Regions from separate parts of the Streptomyces sp. NPDC057939 genome, predicted to be linked through region 1. Evidence: predicted binding sites of a transcription regulator. Region 1 holds the regulator's gene; the other holds the start of a gene.
The links. Region 1 encodes HrcA, which represses chaperone genes, less so after heat shock. Its sites were predicted from a motif close to TTNGCACTCNGNNNNNCNGAGTGCNAA; they were not measured.

Region 1 (10,724 bases):
CCTTCTCGTTCGTCTTGTTCCGCTTGATCTGGGACTTGATGTTCGCCACGAAAGAGCCTTTTCAGGTTCAGAGTTTTGTTCTTCGGATTGCGTCCCGCAGCTGAGAGGGCATACGAGACACAGCTGCCCAGGCTACCAGGCACGTTCCGACCGGCCCAAACCGAGCGCACTGCCCCGTCCATGGGACCATGGGAGTCTGCGTACAGATCCCACATCGCGCCGACGAGGCGACGAGAGCAGACTTCGCTTCAGACAACGCTTCCGACTGCGACCGAGAATCAGGACACTGCGTGCCCGCGATCCCCAGCCACGTGCCCGAGCCGAGCCGTACCGACCCGGCGCTGATCCGCAACTTCTGCATCATCGCGCACATCGACCACGGCAAGTCGACGCTCGCCGACCGGATGCTCCAGCTCACCGGTGTCGTCGACCAGCGGCAGATGCGCGCCCAGTACCTCGACCGCATGGACATCGAGCGTGAGCGCGGCATCACGATCAAGTCGCAGGCGGTCCGTCTGCCCTGGTCGCCCACGGAGGGCGAGGGCAAGGGCACCACGCACATCCTGAACATGATCGACACGCCCGGTCACGTCGACTTCACCTACGAGGTCTCGCGCTCGCTGGCGGCCTGCGAGGGCACGGTCCTGCTCGTGGACGCCGCCCAGGGCATCGAGGCGCAGACCCTCGCCAACCTGTACCTGGCGATGGAGAAGGACCTGGCGATCGTCCCGGTCCTGAACAAGATCGACCTGCCGGCCGCCCAGCCGGAGAAGTTCGCGGAGGAGCTCGCGAACCTGGTCGGTTGCCAGCCGGAGGACGTGCTGCGCGTCTCGGCGAAGACCGGTCTCGGCGTCGACGCGCTGCTGGACAAGATCGTCGCCACGGTGCCGGCCCCGGTCGGACCCAAGGACGCCCCGGCCCGCGCCATGATCTTCGACTCGGTCTACGACTCGTACCGCGGTGTCGTGACGTACGTCCGTGTCGTCGACGGCCAGCTCAACAAGCGCGAGCGCATCCGGATGATGTCCACCGGCGCCACGCACGAGCTGCTGGAGATCGGCGTCTCCTCCCCGGAGATGACCCCGGCCGACGGCATCGGCGTCGGCGAGGTGGGCTACATCATCACCGGCGTGAAGGACGTCCGTCAGTCCAAGGTCGGTGACACCATCACCAGCCTGCACAACGGCGCGACCGAGGCCCTCGGCGGCTACAAGGACCCGCGTCCGATGGTCTTCTCGGGCCTGTACCCGCTCGACGGCTCGGACTACCCGGACCTGCGCGAGGCCCTGGACAAGCTCCAGCTCAACGACGCCGCGCTCGTCTACGAGCCGGAGACCTCCGCGGCCCTCGGCTTCGGCTTCCGCGTCGGCTTCCTCGGCCTGCTGCACCTGGACGTGGTGCGCGAGCGCCTGGAGCGCGAGTTCGGGCTCGACCTGATCGCCACCGCGCCGAACGTGGTCTACCGCGTGGTCCTGGAGGACGGCAAGGAAGTCAGCGTCACCAACCCGAGCGAGTTCCCCGAGGGCAAGATCTCGGACGTGTTCGAGCCGGTCGTACGGGCCACCGTGCTCGCGCCCACCGAGTTCATCGGCGCGATCATGGAGCTCTGCCAGACCCGCCGAGGCACGCTGCTCGGCATGGACTACCTCTCCGAGGACCGGGTCGAGATCCGCTACACCCTCCCCCTCGCGGAGATCGTCTTCGACTTCTTCGACCAGCTGAAGTCCAAGACGCGCGGCTACGCCTCCCTCGACTACGAGCCCACCGGCGAGCAGTCCGGCAGCCTGGTCAAGGTCGACATCCTGCTGCACGGCGACAAGGTCGACGCCTTCTCCGCCGTCACGCACAAGGACGCCGCCTACGCCTACGGCGTGCGCCTGGTCGCCAAGCTGCGCGAGCTCATCCCGCGGCAGGCCTTCGAGGTGCCGATCCAGGCCGCGGTCGGCTCCCGCGTCATCGCCCGCGAGACGATCCGCGCCATCCGCAAGGACGTCCTCGCCAAGTGCTACGGCGGTGACATCTCCCGTAAGCGGAAGCTGCTGGAGAAGCAGAAGGAAGGCAAGAAGCGGATGAAGATGGTCGGCTCCGTGGAGGTCCCGCAGGAGGCCTTCATCGCCGTCCTCTCCAGCGACGAGTCCGGCGGCAAGAAGAAGTAGCGGTACCGGCCGCGGCCACGCGTGGCGGCCAAGGGAACACCAAGGGCGGGTCAAGAAGCGGCATCGCCCAAGTCGTACGAAACGGGCCCACATGCACACGCATGGGGGCCCGTTTCGTTATGAAGCGGCCGCTCGCGGGCTCTTACGTGCCGGCCACGCGGCCTCTAGTCTGATCACTGCTCCATGGTTACTCGCCAGTTCTATTGCGCCAGTCGAACCGCCATCCGCACGGGTGGCGGCTGCACCCCGCCAGTCCCAAGCGCCCCACGCCCACGCCCTGCCGCGTGGACCCGGTCCGGAGGATGTCGTGAGCGACACACAGACCATGATCGAGAACCGTCCGCCCTCCGTGGCGGCCCTCTTCCTTGACCGCGTCGCCGCAACGCCGAACAGGGAGGCCTACCGCTTCCCCGTGCCGGCCGCCGGCCCCGAGGGCGGACCCGACGACTGGAAGTCGCTCAGCTGGGGACAGGCCGCGGAACGCGTCTTCGGCATCGCCGCCGGGCTGATCGCCCTGGGCATCCAGCCGGAGCAGCGGGTCGCCCTCGCCTCCAACACCCGGGTCGAGTGGATCCTCGCCGACCTCGGAGTGATGTGCGCGGGCGGCGCCGTCACCACGATCTACCCCAGCACCAACGCGGAGGAGTCGGCGTACATCCTCGCGGACTCCGAGAGCCACGTGCTGATCGCCGAGGACGGCACGCAGTTGGCGAAGGCGCGCGAGCGCCGCGCCGACCTGCCGCACCTCGCCCACGTCGTCGTGCTGGAGGCCGCCGACGCGGTCGCCGCCGACGGCGACCCCGAGGGTTGGGTGCTCTCGCTCGCCGACCTGGAGGCGCGCGGCGCGGAGTACCTCGCCAAGCACCCCGAGGCGGTCAAGCAGCGGATCGCGGACATCACCGCCGACCAGCTCGCCACCCTGATCTACACCTCCGGCACCACCGGCCGTCCCAAGGGCGTCCGACTGCCGCACGACAACTGGTCGTACATGGCCAAGGCCACCGTCGCCACCGGCCTGATCACCGCGGACGACGTCCAGTACCTGTGGCTGCCGCTGGCCCACGTCTTCGGCAAGGTGCTCACCTCCGGCCAGATCGAGGTCGGGCACGTCACCGCCGTCGACGGACGCATCGACAAGATCATCGAGAACCTGCCGATCGTCCAGCCGACCTACATGGCGGCCGTCCCGCGCATCTTCGAGAAGGTCTACAACGGTGTCGCGGCCAAGGCCCGGGCGGGCGGCGGCGCCAAGTACAAGATCTTCCAGTGGGCGGCGGGCGTCTCCCGCGAGTACGCCAAGGTCACCCAGGACAACTTCCGCCGCACCGGCCGGGCCAGCGCCCCCTTCGGCCTCAACACCCAGCACAAGATCGCCGACGCGCTCGTCTACTCCAAGCTCCGCGAGGCCTTCGGCGGCAAGCTCCGCGCCGCCGTCTCCGGGGCCTCCGCCCTCGCCCCCGAGATCGGCTACTTCTTCTCCGGCGCCGGCATCCACATCCTGGAGGGCTACGGCCTCACGGAGTCCAGCGCGGCCTCCTTCGTCAACCCCGGCGAGGCCTACCGCACCGGTACCGTCGGCAAGCCGCTCCCCGGCACCGAGGTCCGCATCGCCGACGACGGCGAGGTCATGCTGCGCGGCCCCGGCATCATGCAGGGCTACCACCAGCAGCCGGACAAGACCGCCGAGGTCCTGGAGTCCGACGGCTGGCTGCACACCGGTGACATCGGCGAGCTCTCGCCCGACGGCTACCTGCGCATCACCGACCGCAAGAAGGACCTGATCAAGACCTCGGGCGGCAAGTACGTCGCCCCCGCGGAGATCGAGGGCCAGTTCAAGGGCATCTGCCCCTACGTCTCCAGCATCGTCGTGCACGGCGCCGACCGGAACTTCTGCACCGCGCTGATCGCCCTCGACGAGCCCTCGATCCTGGCCTGGGCCGCCGACAACGGCCTGGAGGGCAAGACGTACGGACAGGTCCTGGCCGCGCCGGAGACCAGCCGCCTCGTCGAGACGTACGTCCAGACCCTGAACGAAGGCCTCCAGCGGTGGCAGACGGTCAAGAAGTTCCGGCTGCTGCCCCGTGACCTGGACGTCGAGCACGGCGACCTCACGCCCAGCCTCAAGCTGAAGCGCCCGGTGGTCGAGCGGGAGTTCAAGTACCTCATCGAGGAGATGTACGAGGGCTCGCGCGAGGCCTGACACCGCCCGGCCGGACCCGCCCGCGGGCACGCCCCGGGCGGGTCCCGGGCGCGCCGCCGCGGGCGGGGCGCCCGGGGCCACGGGTGCGGGACAATGGGGGCATGCCTTCCGCACTGCCCGACGGTGAACCCATGCCCGAAGACGGCTCGCTGCCGTCGCACGCCCTCGCGGGTGCCGGGGACCGGCCGCTCGGGTTCTACCTGCACGTCCCGTACTGCGCCACCCGCTGCGGGTACTGCGACTTCAACACCTACACGGCCACCGAGCTGCGGGGCACCGGAGGCGTGCTCGCCTCCCGGGAGAACTACGCCGACACCCTGATCGACGAGGTCCGCCTCGCGCGCAAGGTGCTCGGCGACGACCCGCGCGCCGTGCGCACCGTCTTCGTGGGCGGCGGCACGCCCACGCTGCTGCCCGCCGGGGACCTCGTACGGATGCTCGCGGCGATCCGCGACGAGTTCGGCCTGGCCGAGGACGCGGAGATCACCACCGAGGCCAATCCCGAATCGGTGAACCCCGCCTACCTCGCCGAACTGCGGGCCGGCGGCTTCAACCGGATCTCCTTCGGCATGCAGAGCGCCAAGCAGCACGTCCTGAAGGTCCTCGACCGCACCCACACGCCGGGGCGGCCCGAGGCGTGCGTGGCCGAAGCCCGCGAAGCCGGCTTCGAGCACGTCAACCTGGACCTGATCTACGGCACGCCGGGGGAGTCCGACGACGACTGGCGGGCCTCCCTGGAAGCCGCGCTGGGCGCCGGCCCCGACCACATCAGCGCCTACGCCCTGATCGTCGAGGAGGGCACCCAGCTGGCCCGCCGCATCCGCCGCGGCGAGGTCCCGATGACCGACGACGACGTGCACGCCGACCGGTACCTGATCGCGGACTCGGTGATGGCCGACGCGGGCTACTCCTGGTACGAGGTGTCGAACTGGGCCACCTCGGACGCGGGCCGCTGCCTGCACAACGAGCTGTACTGGCGGGGCGCCGACTGGTGGGGCGCCGGGCCGGGTGCCCACTCGCACGTCGGCGGGGTCCGCTGGTGGAACGTCAAGCACCCCGGCGCCTACGCGGCCGCCCTCGCGGAGGGCCGCTCCCCGGGCGCCGGGCGCGAACTCCTGTCGGCGGAGGACCGCCGGGTGGAGCGGATCCTGCTGGAGCTGCGCCTCGTGGACGGCGTCCCGCTGTCACTGCTCGCCCCGGCCGGGCTGGCGGCGGCCGGCCGGGCCCTGGCCGACGGCCTGCTGGAGGCGGGCCCGTACGCGGCCGGCCGCGCGGTGCTGACCCTGCGCGGCCGGCTGCTGGCCGACGCGGTGGTCCGCGACCTGGTCGACTAGCCCGCGCCCCTCCCGGGACGCTCAGGGCGCCGTGACGAAGTCGATCAGTTCCTCGACGCGACCCAGCAGGGCGGGCTCCAGGTCCCGGTACGAAGTCACCCGCGACAGGATGTGCTGCCAGGCGGCGCCGGTGTTCTCCGGCCAGCCCAGGGCGCGGCAGACGCCCGTCTTCCAGTCCTGGCCGCGCGGCACCACGGGCCAGGCCGGGATGCCCAGCGCCGACGGCTTCACCGCCTGCCAGACGTCCACGTACGGGTGGCCCACGACCAGGACGTCCGCGCCGGTCACCGCCGCCGCGATCCGGGACTCCTTCGAGCCCGGAACCAGGTGGTCCACCAGGACGCCCAGGCGGGCGTCCGGAGCCGGGTCGAACTCCGCCACCACGGCGGGCAGGTCGTCGACGCCCTCCAGGTACTCCACGACCACGCCCTCGATGCGCAGGTCGTCGCCCCAGACCCGCTCCACGAGCTCCGCGTCGTGCCGGCCCTCGACGTAGATCCGTCCGGCGCGGGCCACCCGGGCCCGGGCCCCGGGGACGGCCACCGAGCCCGACGCGGTGCGGGCGGGCGCGGCCGGCGCCCGCGAGGCCCGGACCAGGGTCACCGTGGCGCCCTCCAGCAGGAAGCCGGCCGGCTCCAGGGGGAAGGCCCGGCGCTTGCCGAAGCGGTCCTCCAGGGTCACCGTGCCGGCCTCGCACTCGACGACCGCGCCGCAGAAGTCACCGCCCGCCACCTCGACCACCAGGCCGGGGTCCGCCGGTACCTGGGGCACCGCCCGGGGACGCTTCCACTGCGGGGTCAGGTCGGGGGAGTACTCGCGCATCCGGCCGAGCGTAGGAGAGCCGGACCGCTCACGCCTCCGACACGCCGAACCGGGCCGCCAGTGTGGCGCGTTGCTCACGTACGAAGTCGGCCGTGACCAGCGCTCCGTGACCCGGCACGTACACGGCGTCGTCCCCGCCGAGGGACAGCAGCCGGTCCAGGGCGGCGGGCCACTGTCCCGGGACCGCGTCCCGGCCGGCCTGGGGTTCGCCGGACTCCTCGACGATGTCCCCGCAGAACACCACCTCCCGCTCGCCCGGCACGAAGACGGTCAGGTCGTGCTGCGAGTGCGCGGGACCCAGGTTGGCCAGCAGCACCTGCACCCCGCCCAGCTCCAGCGTCCACTCGCCCGACACCAGGTGCCCCGGCGCCCGCAGGAGCTCGGCGGCCTCGGCGGCCTCGTCCTCGGCCAGTCCGTTGCGGACCGCGCTCGCCCGCAGCTCCTCGCGGCCCCTCGCCGGGGCCAGCAGCCGCTCCAGGCCGACCGCTCCGAAGACCTCGGCCCCGGGGAACGCGGGCGCGCCCATCACGTGGTCGAAATGTCCGTGCGTGAATGCGATATGGGTCACGCGGCGGCCCGTCAGGCGCTCCGCCTCGGCGCGCACCTCGGCGCCCTCCCGTACGGAGGAACCCGGGTCGATCAGGAGGACCGACTCGTCCCCCACCACCAGTCCCACCGTGCAGTCCCACACCGGAAGGCGGCGCCGGCCGGCCCGTCCGGTGAGCCGTTCCCAGCCCGCCTCTTCCCAACGTACGTCCATGGCGCGACGCTACCCTGACGGGCCGCCCTTGCCCGCCGCGTACCACCCGGCCGTACACTGACCGGGGCATCTCTGGCACTCGCACGCGCAGAGTGCCGGCCACGGCCGACCAGGCCGGACCGAATACCGACCGAAGCCGGACCCGGGACCGATCGACGACCGACCGGGACCGACCGATACGACCGCATCCGGAGGTGTGCGCGATGCTCAGTGAACGCAGGCTCGAGGTACTGCGCGCCATCGTCCAGGACTACGTCGGGACGGAGGAACCGGTCGGTTCCAAGGCGCTCACCGAGCGGCACCGCCTCGGCGTATCCCCGGCGACCGTGCGCAACGACATGGCCGTGCTGGAGGAGGAGGGCTACATCGCCCAACCCCACACCAGCGCCGGCCGGATCCCCACGGACAAGGGCTACCGCCTCTTCGTCGACAAACTGGCGGGGGTCAAACCGCTGTCGACGCCCGAGCGCAGGGCCATCCAGAACTTCCTCGACGGTGCCGTCGACCTCGACGACGTGGTGGGCCGCACGGTGCGCCTCCTCGCGCAGCTCACCCGCCAGGTCGCCGTCGTCCAGTACCCGTCCCTGACCCGTTCCACCGTCCGGCACGTCGAGCTGCTCTCCCTGGCCCCGGCCCGGCTGATGCTCGTACTGATCACGGACACCGGGCGGGTCGAGCAGCGGCTCGTGGACTGCCAGACGCCCTTCGGGGAGAACTCCCTGGCCGACCTGCGGGCGCGGCTGAACAGCCGGGTCGTCGGCCGTCGGTTCACCGACGTGCCGCAGCTCGTGCAGGACCTTCCGGAGTCGTTCGAGACCGAGGACCGGGTGACGGTCAAGGCCGTCCTCGACACCCTCCTCGAAACGCTGGAGGAGGAGGCGGAGGAGCGGCTGATGATCGGCGGCACCGCCAACCTCACTCGCTTCGGACATGATTTTCCCTTGACGATCAGGCCGGTGCTCGAAGCGCTGGAGGAGCACGTCGTGCTGCTCAAGCTGCTGGGCGAGGCAGGGGAGTCGGGGATGGCGGTACGGATCGGTCACGAGAACGCCTACGAGGGGCTCAACTCCACGTCGGTCGTCTCCGTCGGCTACGGTTCGGGCGGCGAGGCAGTCGCCAAACTCGGCGTGGTCGGACCGACCCGCATGGACTACCCCGGAACGATGGGAGCGGTACGCGCAGTGGCACGTTACGTCGGACAGATCCTGGCGGAGTCGTAAGTGGCCACGGACTACTACGCCGTACTCGGCGTGCGCCGCGACGCATCGCAGGACGAGATCAAGAAGGCATTCCGGCGGCTCGCCCGCGAGCTGCACCCGGATGTCAATCCCGATCCCAAGACGCAAGAGCGCTTCAAGGAGATCAACGCCGCCTACGAGGTCCTCTCGGACCCGCAGAAGAAGCAGGTCCACGACCTGGGTGGTGACCCCCTCTCCTCCGGTGGCGGTGGCGGGGCGGGCGGCTTCGGAGCCGGTGGCTTCGGCAACTTCTCCGACATCATGGACGCCTTCTTCGGCCAGTCCCAGCAGCGCGGACCGCGCTCGCGGACCCGCCGGGGCCAGGACGCCATGATCCGCCTGGACCTGGAACTGGACGAGGCGGCCTTCGGGACGACCAAGCCCATCCAGGTCGACACGGCCATCGTCTGCACCACCTGCTCCGGTGAGGGCGCCGCACCCGGCACCTCCGCGCAGACGTGCGACATGTGCCGCGGCCGCGGCGAGGTCTCGCAGGTCACCCGGTCCTTCCTGGGCCAGGTCATGACCTCGCGCCCCTGCCCCCAGTGCCAGGGCTTCGGCACCGTGGTCCCCACCCCGTGCGCCGAGTGCGCGGGCGACGGCCGGGTCCGTTCCCGTCGCAACCTGACGGTGAAGATCCCCGCCGGCGTCGAGAACGGCACCCGGATCCAGCTCGCGGGCGAGGGTGAGGTCGGCCCCGGCGGCGGCCCCGCCGGCGACCTCTACGTGGAGATCCACGAGCTTCCCCACGCCACCTTCCAACGGCGCGGTGACGACCTGCACTGCACGGTCACGATCCCGATGACAGCGGCCTCCCTCGGCACCAAGTGCCCGCTGGAGACCCTGGACGGCATGGAGGAGATCGACATCCGGCCCGGCACCCAGTCCGGCCAGTCGATCCCGCTGCACGGGCGCGGCGTCACGCACCTGCGCGGCGGCGGCCGGGGGGACCTCATCGTCCACGTCGAGGTGACCACCCCGAGCAAGCTCGACGCCCAGCAGGAGGAACTGCTGCGCCAGCTCGCGAAGCTGCGCGGCGAGGAGCGGCCCACGGGGCAGTTCGCGCCCGGCCAGCAGGGCCTGTTCAGTCGCCTGAAGGACGCGTTCAACGGCCGCTGAGCGGCCCGCGACAGCACGCAGGAGCCCGGCCCGGGGTCATCCCGGACCGGGCTCCCGCGCGTTCCCGGGGATCCGTTCGGGGCCCCCGGGAAGCGGACTATGCCAGGCGAATGCCGTGATTCGGCCCGGTGGTCGGGACGTGGCACGATGCAGTCCATGTCCTCCGCACCGAACGGTCTCTCCCCGTACCCGATCGTGCAGGCTCCCATGGCGGGCGGCGCCTCCTGCCCGCCCCTGGCGGCCGCCGTGTGCGAGGCCGGCGGGCTGGGCTTCCTCGCGGGCGGCTACAAGACGGCCGACGGCATGTACCAGGAGATCAAGCAGACGCGCGGGCTCACCCGCCGCCCCTTCGGCGTGAACCTGTTCATGCCGCAGAACGGCTACGTCGACCCGGCCGCCGTCGAGGCGTACCGCGGGCAGCTCGCCGGGGAGGCCAGCTGGTACGAGGTCTCCCTCGCCGAGGAGGACATCATCGGGACCTGCGACGACGGCTACGAGGCCAAACTCGCGATCCTCCTCGACGACCCCGTCGCGGTCGTCTCCTTCACCTTCGGCTGTCCCGCGCCCGCCGTGTTCACCCGGCTGCGCAAGGCGGGCACCTACGGCATCGTCACCGTCACCTCCGTCGACGAGGCCCGCGCCGCGCAGGAAGCCGGCGCCGACGCCCTCTGCGTCCAGGGCGTCGAGGCCGGCGGCCACCAGGGCACCTACCGCGACGACCCGCAGACCGACGGCACCGCCGCCGTCGGCCTGCTCGCCCTGGTCGCCCAGGTACGGGAGGCGGTCACCCTCCCCCTCATCGCCTCGGGCGGCCTCATGCGCGGCGCGCAGATCGCCGCGCTCCTCGCGGCCGGCGCGGAGGCGGCGCAGCTCGGCACGGCCTTCCTCGCCTGTCCGGAGTCCGGCGCGCACCCGCTGCACAAGAAGGCCCTGACGGACCCCCTGTTCGCCCACACGGAACTCACCCGGGCCTTCTCGGGCCGCCCGGCCCGGGGCCTCGTCAACCGGTTCATGCGCGAGCACGGACCGTACGCCCCGGCCGCCTACCCGCAGGTCCACCACATGACCTCGGGGCTGCGCAAGGCCGCCGCCGCC
Region 2 (10,724 bases), on a different contig from region 1:
GGCGAGTCCGAGACGTTCTCGTTGACCACGGCCATCAATTCCCCCTCGGTGCCGGAGGCCACGTCGCGCACCCGCTGCCGCAGAAGTCGATGCGGTAGGTACTCGTAGCGCTCACTCATCGGGTGCTTTTTCGAAGGTGTCGAGGAAGCGCTCCCAGCCGACCAGCGCGCGGTCGAGTAGTTCCGCACTGGGTTCGATCGGCGCAGCGACGTCCTCGGTTTCGATGGCGATAACGATCGGGCGCATACGCACTCTCCTCAGCCACGAGGATGCCTCTCAGACAACCTCTCTAGAGATGTATTCATTGCAGCTGATGCAACCCTGCGCCGTCAAGGCATGTCTAGAGATCTCACCGGTTGGGGCGTGATTCTGCTAAATGCAGCGACCGACCTTTGGCCCTAGGGTGTCTAGAGAGGAGAGGGAGTGATCGGTTTGATGACGGGCCAGCCGAAGTACCAGCGGATCGCTGATGCGTTGAGGGCGGCCATCCAGTCGGGGGAGTACGGGCCGGGGGACCGGCTGCCGGGTGAGAACGACCTGATGGCTGCGTACGACGTCGCTCGGATGACCGCACGGCAGGCTCTCGGTGTGCTTCAGAACGAAGGGCTCGCCGAGGCGCGGAAGGGTGCGGGCGTCTTCGTCCGAGCGTTCAGACCGCTACGACGACGAGGTATTCAACGGCTGGCGCAGGAGCAGTGGGGCTCGGGCCGATCCATCTGGTCCACCGACACCGAAGATCGCGACCTGGTCGTCGACCAGATCGAGGTGCGGGAGGAAGAGGCCGACAGCCGCATCGCCGACGCTCTCGGTGTTTCTTCCGGCTCCCGGGTCTGGACCCGTGGTCGCCGCTTCGTGCTCGATGGCAAGCCGGTGCTCTTCGCGAAGTCGTACCTGCCGTCCGACGTGGTCGCCGACTCCGCCATCACTCAGGTCGACACCGGCCCCGGCGGGACCTACGCGAGGTTGGCCGAGCTGGGGCATCGCCCCGCTCACTTCCGCGAAGAGATCCGTTCTCGTATGCCTTCAGCCGATGAGGCCGAGCGACTGTCGCTCGCCATGGGCACACCCGTCATCCAGATCGTCCGCACCGCGTTCACCGAGGACGGGCATGCCGTCGAGGTCAACGAGATGACCTTGGACTCCGCGTCATACGTGCTGGAGTACGACTTCGACGCCTAGGAGCCACCTCGGACCCGTCCCCGCACGGCGGCAAGCAAACCTGCTTCTTCAAGCCCAGACGGCTCGCAGACGCCGAACCGGGCGAAGAACCCACGAACCCGGTGCTTATGGCCCGTCTGACGTGCCCTGAGGTCGATTTCCTCGTCCTGACGGGCAGGTAGAGCCCGTGCCCGCGCCCCTGGCCCGGCCGCAGGCCCTCCGGCGTGCCCGCATGCCCTGTCGGGCAGCACCCGTCCCCTCGCCTCGTCACTGAGGGACCCGTCCCTGTTCATCTCTGACCCGTGACCGTTCTTTTGGGGGGTTCCCGTCGGTCTTCGGCTTTCCGTGGCGGGTCGGTCGGTCAAGGGTGGCCGAAGGCCATCGCGAAGCGACGCGACGACGAAGGAGGAGCGCCCTTGAGGGACCGGCCCGCCACGGGGAGACGATGAGACCGGCGGGAAACCACCAAACCCTCCCTGACACGGACCGAGTGCATCCCGCCCACCCCCGACCCGCTCCCGCCTAGACCCCTGCCCCCGCCCCCGCCCCCGCCCCCACCATCGGGGTGATCGTCGTTTCCGCCGGGTCGTGGGTGTCCGCTTCGCGTTGGCGTTCCGCGCTGTCGCTGATGCGGAGCAGGAGGGCGATCATGATCCAGTTGGCCAGTAGGGACGAGCCGCCCTTCGCGAGGAAGGGCAGGGCCTTGCCCGTCAGGGGGATGAGGCCCGTGACGCCGCCGGCGACCACGAACACCTGGAGCGCCAGCGCGGCGGCGAGGCCGACCGCCAGGAGCTTGCCGAACGGGTCCCGCGCGGCCAGTGCCATCCGTAGCCCGCGTTGCACGAGGAGCGCGTAGAGGAGGATGACGGCCATGACCCCGGCCAGGCCGAGTTCCTCGCCCACCGTCGTCAGGATGAAGTCGCTGCGCCCCGCGAAGGCGATCAGCTCGGGGTGGCCCTGCCCGAGGCCGGTGCCCGAGATGCCGCCCGTGCCGAAGCTGAACAGGGCCTGGGCGGACTGGTCCGAGGTGATGCCGGGCGGTCGGTTCTCCCAGTAGAACGAGAGCGGGTTCAGCCAGGCGGCCACGCGGGCCTTGACGTGGGGCTCGGTCGAGCCGACGACGAAGGCGCCCACGGAGGCCATGAGCAGGCCGCACACGATCCAGCTGGTGCGCTCGGTGGCGACGTACAGCATGACGACGAAGACGCCGAAGAAGATCAGCGAGGTGCCCAGGTCGCGCTCGAAGACCAGGACCAGCATCGACACGATCCACACGGTGACGATCGGGCCGAGCTGGCGCATCGGGGGTAGCCGCATGCCGAGGAACTTCCGTCCGGTCAGCGCGAGCGAATCGCGGTGGACGACCAGGTAGCCCGCGAAGAAGACCGCGATCATGATCTTCACGAACTCGCCGGGCTGGAGCGAGAAGCCGAACAGCTTGATCCACCGCTTCGCGCCGTACGTGTCCGCGCCGAAGAACGCCGGCGCGATCAGCAGCACCAGCGAGCCGGCCATCGTGATGTAGATGAACCGCTGGAGCAGCCGGTGGTCGCGCAGCAGCGCCACGACGAGGAGGCAGGCGGCGACGCCGACCACCGTCCACATCAGCTGACCGGGCGCGTTCGCGTCCGAGTTGTACCGCTCGATGTACCCCTGGTCGAGCCGGTGGATCAGTACGAGCCCGAGCCCCGTCAGCAGCATGGCCAGCGGGAAGATCAGGGGGTCCGCGTACGCCGCGAACCGTCGGATGCCCAGATGCCCCACGAGCGACAGCAGGCTCATGCTGATGACGAAGCTGGGCAGGTGCTGCGGCAGCTCGCCGTTCATAGCGAGGCCGGCGCTCACGTGGCCGAAGACGGCGATGCCGACGACGAGGACGAGCAGCAGTGCTTCGGTGCGCCGGCGGGGACCCGCCGACGTGCGGGGCCTCAGTCCACGCACGGGATGCCGCCGCCGTCGATGCTGCCCTTCTGCGGCCGGGAATCCTGCCGCCCCGAATCCTGCGGCCCCGAATCCTGCGTCGGCGGTGACGCGGGGGGTGAGGGCGAGGACGAGGGCGGGGACGGGGGCGAGGACGGGGATGAGGACGAAGCGCCCGGCGCACTGGGGGTCGCAGTGGTCTGAGGACCGATCTGCTCGGCTATGAGGCGCTTTATCTTCATATCATCTACGACGTTGATGTCCTCCCCATGGTTCCTTCCGAACCCTTCGATGGGAAGTGTCGTGAATTGCACTTTGCCCCCGGACAGGTTCTTCGCCTGCCTCACGAACGACAGCAGGTCCCACCCGGAGTCCGTCACGACGTCCTTCTTCGCCGTGTCGATCAGTTTGACCAGCTTCACCGGATCCGTGAAGGTGCCCGCCGAGTTCAGTTTCTGCGTGGCGCCCGCGAGGAAGGCCTGCTGCCGCTTCGTCCGGTCGAGGTCGCCCATCTCCAGGCCGTGCCGTTGGCGTACGAAGGCCAGTGACTGCCGGCCGTCGAGCTGCTGCCGGCCCGCCGGGAAGTCCGCTCCCGACCAGCGGTCCTTCACCGGCTTGTTCAGGCACACCGGGACCCCGCCGAGGGCGTCCGCGAGGTGGTAGAACCCAGCCAGGTTCAGCTCCGCGAAGTGATCGACCGGGACGCCCAGGAAGTTCCGTACGGTGTCGATCTGCGCCCGGCGCCCCGCCTCCCGGCCCTCCTGCTCCAGTTGCCGCCGGTCCTTGACGCCCTGCGCCGACAGCTGGTCCTCCTTGGCGGCCTTGGCCAGCCCGTACGCCTTCTTGATCTTGTCCTTGCCGTGGCCGGGTATCGCGACGAAGTCGTCGCGCGGGATCGAGAAGGCCTTCGCCCGGCTGCCGTCCGCGGGTACGTGCAGCAGGATCATGGTGTTCGCGTTGTAGCCGCCGATGTCGGAGCTGCCGGCGTGCAGCTTGTCGAGCACTTCGTCCGGCAGCGGGTCGCCGTTCTGGTCGCGGCGGCTGTCCAGTCCCATGAGCAGGACGTTCACGTCGCCGTGCGCCGACTTCTCGGCGCCCTCCAGGGCCTTGGAGCTGCCGATGCTCGACACCAGGTCCCGGTAGACGTACCAGGCGGTGCCGCCCGCCACCGCCGTCAGCACGCAGCCGGTGATCAGCAGCGTGCGGCCGATCCGGCGTCGCGAGGGCCGGCGGCGGCTGGTCTTCCTCCGTTGCGCGCTCATGCCCACCGATGCTGGGGCACACCCGCTGAAGGAATCCTGAGGGCCGGGGCAGCCGGGACCGGCAACGGCTGCCGGCACCGGCGATCCGCTACCGGGATCGCCTGCCCCCTCCGGCGATCCGCTACCGGGATCGCCCGTCCCCACCGGCTCCGGGGACGCGCAGGCGGAGTCGGGCGCCGCCGTCCCGGGCGGGGAGGGCGCGTACGTCGCCCCCGTGCGCCCGGGCGATCTCCCGGGCGATGGCCAGGCCCAGCCCGGTTCCGCCGCCGGCCCGGCCGCGATCCGCGTCCAGTCGTACGAACCGTTCGAACACCCGGGCCCGGTCCGCGTCCGGGATCCCCGGACCGTCGTCCACGACCTCCAGCTCCGCCCAGTCGCCGCACGCCCGCGCCCGGACGACGACGCCGCCGGCGGCGTGGCGCAGGGCGTTGTCCACCAGGTTGGCCAGGGCCCGTTCCAGTCGGGCCGGATCCCCGTACGCCGCCACGGGCGTGTCCGCCTCCAGCCGCAGCGGCACCCGGGGCGCGGGCCGGCGGGCCGCGTCCTCGGCGGCCAACAGCGCGAGGTCGACGGGTTCGGGGCGCGGCGCCGGGCCGCCGTCGAGGCGGGCGAGCAGCAGCAGGTCGGCCGCGATCCGTTGGAGCCGTTCGGTGTCGGCCAGCGCGGCGGCCACCGAGGCCCGGTCGGGCCGCTCCATGGCCAGGGCCACCTCCAGCCGGGAGCGGACGGCGGCGAGCGGGTTGCGCAGTTCGTGGGAGGCGTCGGCGGTGAACTGCCGCTGCCGCGCGTCGGAGCGTTCCAGCCGGTCGAGGGTGTCGTTGACGGTCCGGGCCAGCCGCGCGATCTCGTCCGCGCCGCCGGGGTCGGGCACCCGCCGGTCCAGCTCGCTCGCGGTGACGGAGGCCAGCCCGCCACGGATCGCGGTGACGGGGCGCAGGGCGTGGCCGGTGACCCACCAGGCCAGGGCGGCGGCGAAGGCGATGAGCGGGGGAGCGCCGGCGAGCAGGCCGGCGGCGATGGCGCGGGTGGCGTCGTCGACGTCGCCCAGCACGGTCATCGCGTACACGGCGTACGGCGCGTGCTCCCCGGAGCCCCCGACGCCCCCGGAGGCCCCGGCACCCCCGACGTCCCCGGCATCCCCGGCACCCCCGGCACCCCCACCCCTCCCGGCGCCCCCGCCCCCCGGGGTCGCGACCACCACCACCGCGCGGCGTTGGCCGTCGGGGTGGGCGGGGGGCAGGACCGTCGAGCGGGAGTCGTCGCCGGGGCCGGGGCGGGGGAGCAGCGCGCCGAAGTCCGGGGCGTCCTCGGGGTCCCCGCTGGACGCGACCGTCCGGCCGGCCGCGTCCCGTACGAGGACCAGGTCGACCCCGCCCTCGGGCGCGGGCAGCCGCCCGCCGGGGGACGGGTCCCGGGAGTCGAACCGGGCGGCGGCCTTCCGGGCGGCGAGTTCGGTGCGCCCGGTGGTGTTGTCGAGGAGGTTGGCGCGCAGCACGGCGTGCAGCCAAAGGCCGCCGACGGCCAGGACGGCGGTCATGGCGAGGGCGGCGGCCACGGCGGTGCGGGCCCGGAGGCTGCTAACCACCGTCGGGCGCCATCCGGTAGCCGGTGCCGTGGACGGTGAGGATGGAGCGGCGGCCGAAGGGCGCGTCGATCTTCCTGCGCAGGGAGGAGACGTACACCTCCACGATGTTCGGGTCGATGGCGTGCGGGGCGTCCCAGACCTCGTCGAGGATGTCCTGCTTGGCGACGGCCCGGCCCGGCCTTTCCATCAGGCAGGCGAGGACGCCCAGCTCGCGGGTGGTGAGTTCGATGTCCCGCGTGCCGCGGCGGCAGCGCCGGTCCTGCGGGTCGAGGACGAGGTCCCCGACCCGGAGCACGGTGGGCTCGGGGGCGGCGGCCCGCCGGGCGAGGGCCCGCAGGCGGGCGCCGAGCACGACGAAGGAGAACGGTTTGGTGAGGTAGTCGTCGGCGCCCGCGTCGAGGCCGTCGGCCTCGTCGCGTTCCCCGTCCCGGGCGGTCAGCATCAGGACGGGGGTCGGGTCGCCGTGGGCGCGCATCCGGGTGCAGATCTCGTGGCCGTCGAGGCCCGGGAGCATCAGGTCCAGGACCACCGCGTCGTAGGGTCCGCCGGTGCGGGCCAGTTCGAGGCCGCGGTGTCCGTCGTGGGCCACCTCGACGCGGTGACCGTCCGCGGACAGGCCCTGCCGTAGGGATTCGGCCAGGTTCTCTTCGTCTTCGACCACCAGGATGCGCACCGCTCAAGCGTCACATACCGGGCGGGAACGCCCTTCAGGTCGTGGCCGGCCCGGCCGCGGCGGGAGTGCCCGCCCCCGCCCGGGAGGCGCGGACGGTGCGCGCGATGGAGGTGACGTTCCAGACGGCGACGGCGAGGCAGAGCAGCCCGGTGGCGCCCGGCAGGGCCCAGGCCCGGCGCTCGGCGGAGACGGCCCCGGTGGCGTCCGGTCCGCTGACGACGGTCGCGACGGGGACGGTCGGCGGGGTGTCGAAGGTGGTGTCCACGGAGACCCGGGCGAGGGAGAAGGAGCCGTCCCGGGCGGTGAAGGTGCCGCTGCACATCACGCTGTCGGCGTCGCGGCGGGACTCGTACGGGGTGCAGGACACGGCGCGGAAGGAACCCTCGATGCCGGTCAGCTGCGTCGTCATCCGGGGGATGACGAAGTGGAGGAGGATCACCGCTCCGGCGATGGAGATGGCGGTCGAGTACAGACGTCCGAAGCCGATGCCGCCCGCCGTGCGGCGCCGCCCTGCCCCCGTTGAGGTGTTCATGATCGGGATCATAGGGGTCGCCGACCTGCGGGGACACGGAAAAAATCGGGCCGCGCCACCCCGTCGGAACGCCTGTGACCAGGGCCCAACACGCCCTCCGGGCGGCCTGATCCGTACGGCTCGGCCGGCGCGTGTTGGCACTCCGCTTGACCGAGTGCTAATCGCCGGAATAGTGTCGCACCTGGCACTCGCCCCTGGTGAGTGCCAACACAGCGACAGGCTGGTCCGGCACCCGCGACGACGGATCGACCTGGTCGCCACCTCAGACAGTTAACCCCGGATCTCCGAAGGGGGAGGTCGGATCGTGACGACCACCAGCTCCAAGGTTGCCATCAAGCCGCTCGAGGACCGCATTGTGGTCCAGCCGCTCGACGCCGAGCAGACCACGGCCTCTGGCCTGGTCATTCCGGACACCGCGAAGGAGAAGCCCCAGGAGGGCGTCGTCCTTGCCGTCGGTCCCGGTCGCTTCGAGGACGGCAACCGTCTTCCGCTCGACGTCACCGTCGGCGACGTCGTCCTGTACTCCAAGTACGGCGGCACCGAAGTGAAGTACAACGGCGAGGAGTACCTCGTCCTCTCGGCCCGCGACGTGCTCGCGATCGTCGAGAAGTAATCACTTCTCCAGTTTTGCTGTGAGCTACGCCCCTGGTCACCCTGCTGATGCCGGGCGGCGAGGGGCGTAGTTCGTTTCCATGCGGTCGCGGTGAGCGGCCGAGGATCGCAACGAGAGGGCGGAACCGCTCCCATGCCGAAGATTCTGAAGTTTGACGAGGACGCCCGTCGCGCCCTCGAGCGCGGCGTCAACAAGCTTGCCGACACGGTCAAGGTGACGATCGGTCCCAAGGGCCGCAACGTCGTCATCGACAAGAAGTTCGGCGCGCCGACCATCACCAACGACGGTGTCACCATCGCTCGCGAGGTCGAGCTGGACGACCCGTACGAGAACCTGGGCGCGCAGCTCGTGAAGGAGGTGGCGACCAAGACCAACGACATCGCGGGTGACGGCACCACCACCGCCACCGTGCTGGCCCAGGCACTGGTCCGCGAGGGTCTGCGCAACGTCGCCGCGGGTGCTTCCCCGGCCGCCCTGAAGAAGGGCATCGACGCCGCGGTCAAGGCCGTGTCCGAGGAGCTCCTCGCGACCGCCCGCCCGATCGAGGACAAGTCCGACATCGCCGCCGTCGCCGCGCTCTCCGCGCAGGACTCGCAGGTCGGCGAGCTCATCGCCGAGGCGATGGACAAGGTCGGCAAGGACGGTGTCATCACCGTCGAGGAGTCCAACGCCTTCGGCCTGGAGCTCGAATTCACCGAGGGCATGGCCTTCGACAAGGGCTACCTGTCGCCGTACATGGTGTCCGACCAGGAGCGTATGGAGGCCATCCTCGATGACCCGTACATCCTGATCCACCAGGGCAAGATCTCCTCGATCCAGGACCTGCTGCCGCTGCTGGAGAAGGTCATCCAGGCCGGCGCCTCCAAGCCGCTGCTGATCATCGCCGAGGACGTCGAGGGCGAGGCGCTCTCCACCCTCGTCGTCAACAAGATCCGTGGCACCTTCAACGCGGTCGCCGTCAAGGCCCCCGGCTTCGGTGACCGCCGCAAGGCCATGCTCCAGGACATCGCCACCCTCACCGGTGCGACCGTCATCGCCGAGGAGGTCGGCCTCAAGCTCGACCAGGCCGGTCTGGACATCCTGGGCTCCGCGCGCCGCGTGACCGTCTCCAAGGACGACACGACCATCGTCGACGGTGGTGGCAACTCCGCCGACGTCGCGGGCCGCGTCAACCAGATCAAGGCCGAGATCGAGTCCACCGACTCGGACTGGGACCGCGAGAAGCTGCAGGAGCGCCTGGCGAAGCTCGCCGGTGGCGTCTGCGTCATCAAGGTCGGCGCCGCCACCGAGGTGGAGCTCAAGGAGAAGAAGCACCGCCTTGAGGACGCCATCTCGGCGACCCGTGCCGCGGTCGAGGAGGGCATCGTCTCCGGCGGTGGCTCCGCGCTCGTCCACGCCGTCAAGGTCCTGGATGGCAACCTCGGCCTGACCGGCGACGAGGGCACCGGCGTCTCGGTCGTGCGTCGCGCCGCCGTCGAGCCGCTGCGCTGGATCGCCGAGAACGCCGGCCTCGAGGGCTACGTCATCACCTCGAAGGTCGCCGAGCTCGACAAGGGCCAGGGCTTCAACGCCGCCACCGGCGAGTACGGCGACCTGGTCAAGGCCGGCGTCATCGACCCGGTCAAGGTCACCCGTTCCGCGCTGGAGAACGCCGCTTCCATCGCCTCGCTGCTGCTCACGACCGAGACCCTGGTCGTCGAGAAGCCGGCCGAGGAAGAGGGCGACGCCGGTCACGGCCACGGTCACGGCCACAGCCACTGATCGCACGCACCACGCCGAGAAGGCCCCGTCCCGCAGTCGCGGGACGGGGCCTTCCCCGTGATGCGGCCTCAGGACCCGTACGGGGTACCGGATCCACCCATCTGCCGTTGCAGGGCTCCGGGGTTGTAGTGCCACCAGCCCTCGACGATCTCCCCGCCCGTGCACCGGAACGTGGTGCTCCCCGACATCTCGTACGTCCTGCCGGTCGGGGCGACCCCCATGAACGGGCCCTTGTCGTGGGTGCCGCGCCAGTTCCACACCGTCGTGACCAGATCGCCCTCGGCGAGCCGGGCCATCGGCTCGAAGGTCATGTCGAAGGCGCCGCGCCAGGTCTCGATGTCCGCGCGCATGCCCTCCCGTCCGATGACGGTGGACTCCTCCTTGCTGATGTCGTGGTCGATGTAGTTCGCCGCGAAGCACTCGTCGAGGACGCCCATGTCCCCGCCCATGATGGCTTCCTGGAACACCCGCTCCACGAGCTGCTTGTTGAGGTGCTGGTCGCGGACCACGTCGAGGTTCATGAACTTCGGCATGCCCTCGCACAGGGCCACCATCTCCTGGAACATCCGCTCGGTCTCGGGGAGGTGGGAGTTCGCCATGGCCTCCTCGTACGAGGCGAACTCCACCATGTCCACGTAGTGGTTCCGCGCCTCGCGGTCCTGGCCGAGCATCGCGCGCGTCGCGGTGCGCCTGCCGCTGCTCTGCTCCGCCCAGCGGTCGATCAGCGCGTTCATCTCGGCGAACCGTCGGGTCTCGTAATCGATCACCTGTACGAATGTCATCGTGTCGCCTCCCAGGCCGGATCGGGACACGTCCAGTTTAGGGAGATTTCACCCGTTTGGCCGGTTTGTGAACGGGCTGAACGGGTTACTGCGGCCCGTACTTGCGGCCCGTGCGGGACGACACGCCGCCGAGGAGTCCGCGAGGCGTCAGCTTCACCACGCCCATCAGCGCCTTGTACCGCGGGTCCGGGATCGACACGGTCCTGCCGCGGGCCAGGTCGGCCAGCGCCGCCGCCACCAGCTTGTCGGCGTCCAGCCACAGCCAGCTCGGGATGTTGTCCGTGCCCATGCCGGCCCGCTCGTGGAACTCGGTCCGCACGAAGCCCGGGCACAGGGCCATCAGCCGCACGCCGGAACCCGCGAGGTCCTTGGCCGCGCCCTGTGTGAACTGCACGACCCAGGCCTTGCTGGCGCCGTAGGTGCCGCGCGGGACGAAGG

Region 2: the regulator HrcA is predicted to act here: its motif matches at 7,265-7,291, upstream of groES (co-chaperone GroES).

Annotation. Positions count from the first base shown of each region.
Region 1 is NZ_JBHVPG010000061.1:7,712-18,435, reverse strand. It holds gene rpsT (30S ribosomal protein S20) at 1-49, opposite strand, end outside; gene lepA (translation elongation factor 4) at 291-2,156, shown strand; gene ACFVS6_RS37515 (AMP-dependent synthetase/ligase) at 2,464-4,356, shown strand; gene hemW (radical SAM family heme chaperone HemW) at 4,458-5,690, shown strand; gene ACFVS6_RS37505 (DUF3097 domain-containing protein) at 5,712-6,512, opposite strand; gene ACFVS6_RS37500 (MBL fold metallo-hydrolase) at 6,541-7,272, opposite strand; gene hrcA (heat-inducible transcriptional repressor HrcA) at 7,476-8,492, shown strand; gene dnaJ (molecular chaperone DnaJ) at 8,493-9,629, shown strand; gene ACFVS6_RS37485 (nitronate monooxygenase) at 9,786-10,724, shown strand, end outside.
Region 2 is NZ_JBHVPG010000013.1:96,874-107,597, forward strand. It holds gene ACFVS6_RS17365 (hypothetical protein) at 1-119, opposite strand, end outside; gene ACFVS6_RS17370 (hypothetical protein) at 112-246, opposite strand; gene ACFVS6_RS17375 (GntR family transcriptional regulator) at 436-1,179, shown strand; gene ACFVS6_RS17380 (FtsW/RodA/SpoVE family cell cycle protein) at 1,681-3,099, opposite strand; gene ACFVS6_RS17385 (LCP family protein) at 3,087-4,340, opposite strand; gene ACFVS6_RS17390 (sensor histidine kinase) at 4,462-5,925, opposite strand; gene ACFVS6_RS17395 (response regulator transcription factor) at 5,918-6,598, opposite strand; gene ACFVS6_RS17400 (hypothetical protein) at 6,633-7,130, opposite strand; gene groES (co-chaperone GroES) at 7,435-7,743, shown strand; gene groL (chaperonin GroEL) at 7,876-9,504, shown strand; gene ACFVS6_RS17415 (ester cyclase) at 9,573-10,286, opposite strand; gene ACFVS6_RS17420 (SDR family NAD(P)-dependent oxidoreductase) at 10,372-10,724, opposite strand, start outside.